One region of the Micromonospora sp. CPCC 206171 genome, then DNA from elsewhere that is predicted to be linked to it. Evidence: riboswitches for the same ligand, from Rfam matches in the RefSeq annotation. Region 1 holds a riboswitch; each other region holds the start of a gene.

Region 1 (2,194 bases):
ATGCCCAGCCCGACCACCGCGTCCACCGGGAGCCCGGCGTCGCGGGCGGCCAGCGCCAGCGCGACCACCCCGCCGAGGGAGTGGCCGAGGACGACGAGCCGGTCAGCCGGGCGGGCCCCCTCGGGCACCGGGCCGAGCCCCGCCGCGACCTGCTCGGCGAACCCGGCGAAGGAGTACCCGGGCAGCGGCGGCGAGAAGCCGTGGCCGGCCAGGTCCGGCGCCAGCCAGCGGCCCGGGCAGCGGTGTTCCAGCAGCGGCGCCCAGGGCAGCCACACGTCGCCGGTGGCGCCCATCCCGTGCAGCAGCAACAGCAGCCGGCGGGTACCCGAGTCGTCGGTCATGGGCCGCAGTGTGCCACCGCCCGGCTCCGCCGCGCGAGATCCGCGCCAACGGCGACGGGCACCGGCCCCTGAGGGGAGCCGGTGCCCGGACGAGCGACGGTGTGGATCAGGCGGAGTAGCCGCGGGTGGCGATCCAGTTCGCCAGGTCGATGGTGCTGACCCAGTACGACGGCAGGTTCGGGTCCGCCGAGTCGGCGATCCGGACCGTCCGGCCGTCGTTCTTGTAGCCGACCACCGCGATGTAGTGGCCGCCCGGGAAGGAGTGCCAGCCGCCGTCGGTGTCGGTGGCGCTGCCCGCCACGTTCGCCACGACGCCCCGGCCGTCGGTGATCGCCGCGATCACGTCGGCCTGGAGCCGGTCGATCTGGGCGGAGCTGGGGGTGCCCTGGAACATCCGGGTCCGGTACGGGTCACCCTTGACGATCTGGTTCAGGACCCGGGTGGTGTCCAGCGCCGAGTTGGTGCCCATCTCGGTGGTGCCGAGCGGGCCGGCCAGCTCGTCCTGGGTCCGCTCGACGCCCGACGCGCTCAGCGCGTTGCGCACCGCGGCCGGACCGCAGTTGTAGTAGGTGGTCTGCGCCTGGTAGTCGTAGCGGAGGACCTTGGTCGACGGCGGCTTGGGGGCCGCCTTGCGGGTCACGTCCGGGTCCGCCTTGGCCTTGGTGGCGCTCGCCGACGGCGAGGGGCTGGCCGAGGGCGACGGCTTGTGGGCCGGGACGGCGACGCGGGCCTGGCTGCGGGTCGCGACGTCGTCCAGCCGGGGCGCCACCTCGGCGACGGCGGCCGAGGTCTGCTGGCGGGCGGGCGCCTCGTCGGCGAGCAGGGTGCTGGCGCCAGAGACGAGCACGAGCGCGGCGGCCGAGCCGGCGACCAACTGGTACGACCGTTCGGTGGCCAGGCGTCGCAGCTGCCGCTTCAGGGGGTGCTTCACGTGTTTCCTCCACGGTACGAGGGCGGGAGCGGCATGCCGGACCGGCGCGTGACAGGACGTCACCCGCGGTGTCGAAACCGGTGTGCGAGGCCGCTCGGCGGGGGGTGCGCCCGGTTGGAGGCCGGGCGGCGGGGTGAGGCCGGAATCAGCGCGCGAGGGCGCGAGGGACCGGCGGGATCACCCCGGTACCGAGGTGGAGAGCAAGCCGAGGAATGCGAGGGAACAGCAAGAGCTGGAACTCCTTCCGACACCGCCTACCGGGTTAGCTGACGGATTCGGGCGGGAAGAGCGCCCTACCACGGGCCGTGGCCCGCGGATTCACCCCGGACGTGCATGGGTCCCCGGTTCGTGAAATCACGATTGAGCGGGTCGGCGCGGCGTCGCCTCTTGCGATCGGAAACCGCACCGGACCCGGGCGACACTACTGGTCGGTCACGGGTCGGCCAAGCCCTGCGATCTGCGTAAACATGATCAGGGCGACCAATTTGCCGTACAGTTCGGCACTGACTTCGCTCGATGGGACAGGCGGTTGTTCCGGGATCGCCGGGCGACAACCGGACAGCACGGCAACAAATCCCGCCGATCGTCGCGATCGATGTCACCGGCTGTGACCGGATGACCGGTTTCACGGTCGCCGTGACGCGACTCACGGAAATACGGGTAACAATTCGGTCGCGTCCTCAGCCCACCCGTGCCGGCCGCCACCGCGCCGCGAGCGCCGTCCGTGCCGTCGCCGTCGCCGTCCGCTGGGCGGGCAGCCGCGCCGGACACAGTCGCTCCGCCGCCGCGTACGCCTCGACGGCGAGCGCGCGGGCCGCCGCGGCGGCCAGTTCGGCGTCCCGCCACGCCGACCGCTCCCGCCCGGCCGCCGCCCGGTACGCGTCCCGCCGACCGTCGCGTACCGCCCGGGCCAGCAGCACCT
Region 2 (2,194 bases), on a different contig from region 1:
GGTCGGCGTAGTAGAAGACCAGGTCGCCCGGGCGCAGGTCGGCCCGGCTCACCCGGGCGGTCACCTGGCGCTGCTGGCGGGCGTTGTGCGGCAGCGAGACACCGGCCTTCGCCCACGCCGCGAGCATCAGCCCGGAGCAGTCGTACGAGTTGGGACCCTCGGCACCCCAGACGTACGGCTTGCCGATCTGCGCGCAGGCGAACTTGACGGCCGTGCCGGCCGGGCCGCCGGGATAGCCGGCCGGGCACGGGGCCGGGCGCAGCGCACCCCCGCCACCGTTGCCGTACACCTTGAGCCGCAGTTTCTGCAGCCGATCGATCTCGGCGTTGATCTGCTTCTTCTTCGCGGCGAGCTGGGCCTCGGTACGGGTCAGCTGAGCGACCATCTCGTCCAGCGGCGCCTTCTCCGCGGCCAGCTTGTCCCGCAGCTCCTTGACGGTCCGCACGTCGCGCTGCTGGCGCTGGGCGAACCGGTCGAGCATTTCGAGCTGGTCGACCAGTTCGGCGGGGGAGCTGCTGCCGAACAGGGCGTTGACGGCGGAGACGTTCTCCCCCTTGTACGCCTCGGCGGCGAGCCCGGTGACCTGGTTCATCGCGAGGTCGACCTGGAGTTGCAGCGGATCGATGCGCTTGGCCAGCGCGTCGGCCTGCCGGCGCTTGGCGGCCAGGTCCTGACGGGTGGCGTTGTGCTGCTCGATGATCGGTTCGAGCCTGTTCCAGTCCTGGTCGATCTGCCGCTCGATCTCGGCGACCGAGGGTTCGGCGTGGGCCGCCGTGGCAGCGCCGGTCAGTACGACGGCGGCACCGGCGAGGGCGGCAAGGACGGTGGTGAAGCGGGACCAGCGTGGGCGCGGCGCAGCCGTCAGCCGGGCGACCTGGGTCGACCCGTACGACGGTGGCCGCGGGGCATGGTGTGCCACCGGGCTCCGGGCTCCTTCTTCCGCGACCGCCTACCGGGTTAGCTGACGGGTTCGGGCGGGAAGGGAGCGCCCTACCGCAGTGGCTGCGGATTCACCCCGGCTTACCTGGGTCCCCGGCTCGCCCGCGGGCGACTCGGCGGTGCCGGCCACTGCCGCCCGGGTTGGACGGACCTGTCGCGGCCGACGAAGGACCAGAGTAGAGAGGACCGTTATCGATCCGCAACCCGCCATGCCGTGCCGGGTCCCGGATACGCGGAACCCCCGGTCGGTCGACCGGGGGTTCGCGGCGAGCTCGGGTCAGTTCGGTCGCCGGAAGCCGGCGACCGGCATGTAGTCGACGCTGGTGACCTGGACCGGTTTGCCGGTCCGTGGCGCGTGGACCATCAGCCCACTGCCCAGATAGAGACCCACATGGTGCAGGTCGCTGTAGAAGAAGACCAGATCACCGGGGCGCGCCTCGGAGCGCGGGATGGCCTTGCCCTCGTTCCACTGGGCGCCGGTGTGGTGGGTCAGGTAGATGCCGGCGGCCTTGTAGGCGTACTGGGTGAGGCCGGAGCAGTCGAACGAGTCCGGCCCGTCGGCACCCCAGACGTACGGGTCGCCTACCTGCTGGCAGGCCACCCGGATGGCGGTCTGCGCGGCGGAACTCACCACGCCCTTGACGGTCGGGCAGCCGGCCACCTTGACGACGGTCTTCGGCATCGACGCCTGGAGCCGCTTGATCTCGGAGTTGATCTGCGCCTTCTTGGCGGCCAGCTCCTTCTCCTGCTTGACCTCCGCGGCGATCAGCGCATCGAGCTTCTGCTTCTCGCCGTCGTACTTCTGCCGGGCGTCGATGACGACCTGGAGCTCCTTGCGCTCCTGCGCGGCGAGGCGGTCGAGGATGGTCAGCTGCTCGGTCAGGGTGCCCGGCTTGGCGCTGACCAGCAGCGCGCCGATGTCCTGCGAGGGGCCCGTCATGTAGTACCGGGAGGCGAGGTCGCCCACCCGGTTCATCGCCAGCTCGGTCTGCAGGGCCAGCGGCTGGATCTTCTTCTCCAGCTCCGCCGACTTCTTGCGGTTGACCTTGAGGTGCGCGCGGACCTTGTTGTACTGCTCGATGGTCGGCTCGAGCTGTTCCCACTGCTTGTCGATCGCCGCCTCGATCTCCTCCGGCGTGGGCGCGGCGTGCGCCGGCACGGCGAACATCCCGGCGCCGACGACCACGGCGGCGACCAATGTGAGCAGACGGCGGGCGACCCGGCGCAGGCCGGCGGGGTGAGTGGGCGGACGACC
Region 3 (2,194 bases), on a different contig from region 1:
GCCTCGCGGCGGCAGTCGAGACACAATCGCTCAGTTCGTTGCCTACCGTCCCGGGTTCGGTTGGCCGTTCTGGTGTTCTCAGCCGTCCGTACGTGCCCGTTGCGACATCGCCTCTTCAGATCGGCTGCCGTCCCCTGGTAACCGTATTTCTGCCGCGCGTAGGCTCTCGCACATTCGCGGCACTCGCCGTTACTACGTGACCTGCCGACGACGAATGTGTCGTGACCACGCGGGTGCCGTAGCCGTTCTCACGTGCGCGCCCGGGTAGGTACCAGCAGGTCGCAGTCTTCTCGACCAGCGCGAGAAAGCGGGGAAGGTGCAGGCGAGCCTGCTCGGGTGTGAGGGCCACGCCGAATTATCGCAGGATGTCGAACAGGTGTCCTACGCCGACACCCGGTTGTCGGGGCTGATCGCCCGTATGGCTGTCGTCGGCCGCCCCCGCGCTGAGCCGCCGCTGAGGCGTCCATTGTGCGTACCCGGAACAGCTCCGGCTTGCCCCGGACAGGGCGTCCGCCGCGCAGAGCCCGCACATTGTCCAAACCGGGGGACCGTCTGCAACTGCAGACGAGGGCCCGTCGCTCAGCCGGGTGAAGAACTTCACAAGAAGTGGGCAATCGCCCGAAACAGTTCCTAACGTCGTTCGTGTTCGCGATCGCGGACACCACGGCCGGTAACGCCTAATCCATGCCGCCGGCCGGTGGGACCTTTGTCAGCGGGCATGGAGCGGGGGACCCACACGTTCCTCGGTGCACGTCACCTCGGGGTGAAGCCGCCCACGGCGGCCGGGCTCCTCGGCCCGAACCCGACAGCTCACCTCGTCGGCGTGGAGGAATCCACATGGCAACTGAATACACCGCCCGTCACCGACGGGTCAGCTCGCGCCGCATCGCCGTCGGCACGCTCGCCGTCGGTGCGGTCACCGGGGTCGCCGCCGTCCTGGCGCCGGCGTCGCCGGCGAGCGCCGCCAGCGTCAACTGGGACGCCATCGCCCAGTGCGAGTCCGGCGGAAACTGGCACATCAACACCGGCAACGGCTACTACGGCGGCCTGCAGTTCTCGCAGAGCACCTGGGCCGGCTACGGCGGCAAGAAGTACGCCTCCCGCGCCGACCTGGCCAGCCGGGGCGAGCAGATCGCCATCGCCGAGAAGGTGCTCGACGGTCAGGGCATCGGCGCCTGGCCGACCTGCGGCCGCAAGGGCGGCTCCACCAAGAGCTACGCCACCACCAGCGAGAAGTCGCAGAAGTCGCAGAAGTCGGAGCGGCGCTCGAGTTCGCGGAACTCGTCGAAGGCCGCCTCCACCGAGCGGTCCTCGCGGGAGCAGCACAGCACCCGCAGCCAGCGGCGCAGCGCGCCGGCCGCGACCGGCGACGTGTACGTGGTGCGGTCGGGCGACACCCTGTCGCAGATCGCCGACGCCCGGGACCTGGCCGGTGGCTGGCAGGCGCTGTACGAGCGCAACAGGCGCGTGGTCGGCGCCGACCCGGGGCTGATCTTCCCCGGTCAGAAGCTCAGCCTCTGACCCCAGCACCTGGGCACCGTGACGACGCCCGGCCGGACGACCGGCCGGGCGTCGCCGCGTCCACGGCGCCGTCGTGGTTCGGGCCGCTGCCGGCGGGGTACCCGGCGCGCGTGGACCGGCCCGCCGGCGCGTCCGCGTCGCCGGGTCGTCGGGCCGTCGGCCGGGGGCGGGGATAGGGTTGGCCCTGGTGTGCCGGGAAGTCTGGTCGGCGGTGGATGACGCGACCCCTGCCGACGAGGAGACCCCGTGACCGACGCCCCCCGGCGCCGTACCAGCCTGTTCGCCCGCCGCTCCTGGGGCGAGACCAGCCGCATCTCCGCCATCCTCCGCAAGGAGACCGTGGGCGGGGCGCTCCTGCTCGTCGGGGCGCTGCTCGCGCTGCTCTGGTCGAACTCACCCTGGGCGGACGGCTACCGGGCGCTGCGGGACCTCACCGTCGGCCCGGCGTCGCTGCACCTCGATCTCACCCTCGCCACCTGGGCCGCCGACGGGCTGCTGGCGGTCTTCTTCTTCGTCGCCGGGCTGGAACTCAAACGCGAGTTCGTCGCCGGCGACCTGCGCGACCCGCGCCGGGCCGCGGTGCCGGTGGCGGCGGCGGTCGGCGGGGTGGTCGTACCCGCGGTGCTGTTCGTCCTCATCGCCGGGGTCGACGGTGCCCGGGGGTGGGCGATCC
Region 4 (2,194 bases), on a different contig from region 1:
GCCACCGGGGGCGGCTCTGGGCGGCCTCCGCGCTGCTCGCCGCGCTGATGGTGGTCGAGGCCGTCGCCGCGTTCGGCACCGGCTCGCTGGCCCTGCTCTCCGACGCCGGGCACATGTTCACCGACGTGCTCGGCATCGGCATGGCGCTGGCCGCCATCACCGCCATCCGGCACGGCGACCGGGACCCGCAGCGCACCTTCGGGCTCTACCGGCTGGAGGTGCTGGCCGCGCTCGCCAACGCCGTCCTGCTCAGCGGGGTGGCGATCTACGTGCTGATCGAGGCGGTCCGCCGGTTCGGCGATCCGCCGGAGGTGCGCACCGGGCCGATGCTGGCGGTGGCGGTGCTCGGCCTGCTGGCCAACCTCGTCGCGTTCGCGCTGCTGCGCGCGGGGGCGCAGGAGAGCATCAACCTGCGCGGAGCGTACCTGGAGGTGCTCGGCGACCTGCTCGGCTCACTGGGCGTGATCGGGGCCGCGCTGCTCATCGCCGGCACCGGCTGGTGGTGGGCCGACCCGGCCGTGGCGGTCGCGATCGGCCTGTTCATCCTCCCCCGCACCTGGCGGCTCGGCCGCGCGGCGGTGCGCATCCTGGTCCAGGCCGCCCCGGAGCATCTCCAGGTGACCGCCGTGCACGACCGGCTGACCGCCGTCCCCGGCGTCGCCGAGGTGCACGACCTGCACGTCTGGACGCTCACCTCCGGCATGGAGGTCGCCTCCGCCCACCTCACCATGGTCCCCGGCGCCGAGGTCGGCACGGTGCTCGCCGCCGCCCGCACCGCCCTGCACGAGGACTTCCACATCGAGCACGCCACCCTCCAGATCGAGCCGGGGGCCGCCCCCGGCGCCTGCGGGCAGGTCGAGTGGTGACGAAATCGGACACCTATTGTCCAGTTATGTCACCTACACCGCGATTCACTCCAGTACCCTCAGTCACGAAACGGGCGGGTGTCACACCCGTACCGGTAGGCTCGGTCCCGGCCTCCGCCAGGCGGCACCCTCCGGTGCCGGCGGTGGCCGCCGCCTAATCGCCTGCCAGGGCGAGCCGGGGAACCATGTTCGTGGGGTGCATCCGCGTCAGCGGTAGGGATCTTCCGTCCCGAACCCGTCAGCTAACCCGGTCGGCGGCTGACGGAAGGACATGTTCATGCACGTACGACGTACCACCGCACGGCTGGCGGCCGCGGTCGTCGCGGCACTCGCCCTCGGCGTGTCGTCCGCGCCCGTCCCGGCGACCGCCGCTCCCCCCGCCACCCGGCTCGCCGCCGCCCCCGGCGACCCCGAGGGCGGCACCCCGGCGCTGCGGGCCCAGCTCGACGCGGCCAGCAAGGGCTGGATCGACGCCAAGGCCGCGCTGGAACGCTCCACCAAGCGGCAGCAGGAACTCAACAACCAGCTCAAGACGATGGAGTCGGAGCTGACCGTCCGGCAGGGCAAGGTCGGCGAGATCGCCGGCGTGGCGTACCGGACCGGGCGGCTCGGGCCGGTGTCGGCGCTGCTCAACAGCTCCAGCCCCGAAGGCTTCCTGGACCGGGCGGCGGCGCTGGAGACGGTCGCTTCCCACGAGGACCGGGAGCTGCGCAACCTGATCCGGACCCGTGACGACGCCACCCGCACCCGGGCCGCGCTCGACCAGGAGCTCGTCGAGCAGCGCAAGCAGGTCGCGGTGATGGCCAAGCGCAAGCAGCAGGCCGAGCGGGCCCTGGCGGTGGCCGCGGCCGACAAGCCCGCCGCCAGCGCCGGCGGCGGCTCCAACCCGGGTACCTCCACCGCCAACGCCAAGGCGGCGCCGCGCAACCCCGACGGCTCCTGGCCGTCGGAATCCTGCAGCGTCAACGATCCCACCCCGGCCAACGGCTGCATCACCCCGCGCATGCTCAACGCGCTGCGGCAGGCCCAGGCGGCCGGCTTCACCCGGTACGTCTCCTGCTACCGCCCCAGCGGCTCCGGCGAGCACCCCAAGGGCCGGGCCTGCGACTTCGCGGCGCAGAAGAGCGGCTTCGGCGGCGACGCGACCGGCGGTGACCGGACGTACGGCAACAACCTGGCCGCGTACTTCATCCGCAACGCCGACCGGCTCGCCGTGCTCTACGTGATCTGGTATCGGCAGATCTGGCTGCCCAGCAGCGGGTGGAAGTCGTACAGCGGGGCCGGCGGGGACCCGTCCAGCGACCACACCAACCACGTGCACCTGTCGG

Evidence for each region. Region 1 has a riboswitch for cyclic di-AMP ahead of V6U89_RS26870 (C39 family peptidase). Riboswitches for the same ligand answer to the same signal wherever they lie in the genome.
Region 2: linked by a shared signal. The riboswitch ahead of V6U89_RS08210 (C40 family peptidase) and the one ahead of V6U89_RS26870 (C39 family peptidase) in region 1 are both predicted to bind cyclic di-AMP.
Region 3: linked by a shared signal. The riboswitch ahead of V6U89_RS15915 (transglycosylase family protein) and the one ahead of V6U89_RS26870 (C39 family peptidase) in region 1 are both predicted to bind cyclic di-AMP.
Region 4: linked by a shared signal. The riboswitch ahead of V6U89_RS09375 (coiled-coil domain-containing protein) and the one ahead of V6U89_RS26870 (C39 family peptidase) in region 1 are both predicted to bind cyclic di-AMP.

What each region holds. Positions count from the first base shown of each region.
Region 1 covers NZ_JBAKHT010000034.1:25,789-27,982, forward strand. Annotated here, with positions in the region: gene V6U89_RS26865 (alpha/beta fold hydrolase) at 1-341, opposite strand, end outside; gene V6U89_RS26870 (C39 family peptidase) at 448-1,272, opposite strand; cyclic di-AMP (ydaO/yuaA leader) riboswitch at 1,509-1,649, opposite strand; gene V6U89_RS26875 (hypothetical protein) at 1,953-2,194, opposite strand, start outside.
Region 2 covers NZ_JBAKHT010000004.1:242,396-244,589, reverse strand. Annotated here, with positions in the region: gene V6U89_RS08210 (C40 family peptidase) at 1-919, opposite strand, end outside; cyclic di-AMP (ydaO/yuaA leader) riboswitch at 932-1,068, opposite strand; gene V6U89_RS08205 (NlpC/P60 family protein) at 1,217-2,194, opposite strand, start outside.
Region 3 covers NZ_JBAKHT010000012.1:57,549-59,742, reverse strand. Annotated here, with positions in the region: cyclic di-AMP (ydaO/yuaA leader) riboswitch at 665-839, shown strand; gene V6U89_RS15915 (transglycosylase family protein) at 838-1,521, shown strand; gene nhaA (Na+/H+ antiporter NhaA) at 1,768-2,194, shown strand, end outside.
Region 4 covers NZ_JBAKHT010000005.1:201,165-203,358, reverse strand. Annotated here, with positions in the region: gene V6U89_RS09380 (cation diffusion facilitator family transporter) at 1-866, shown strand, start outside; cyclic di-AMP (ydaO/yuaA leader) riboswitch at 1,008-1,139, shown strand; gene V6U89_RS09375 (coiled-coil domain-containing protein) at 1,144-2,194, shown strand, end outside.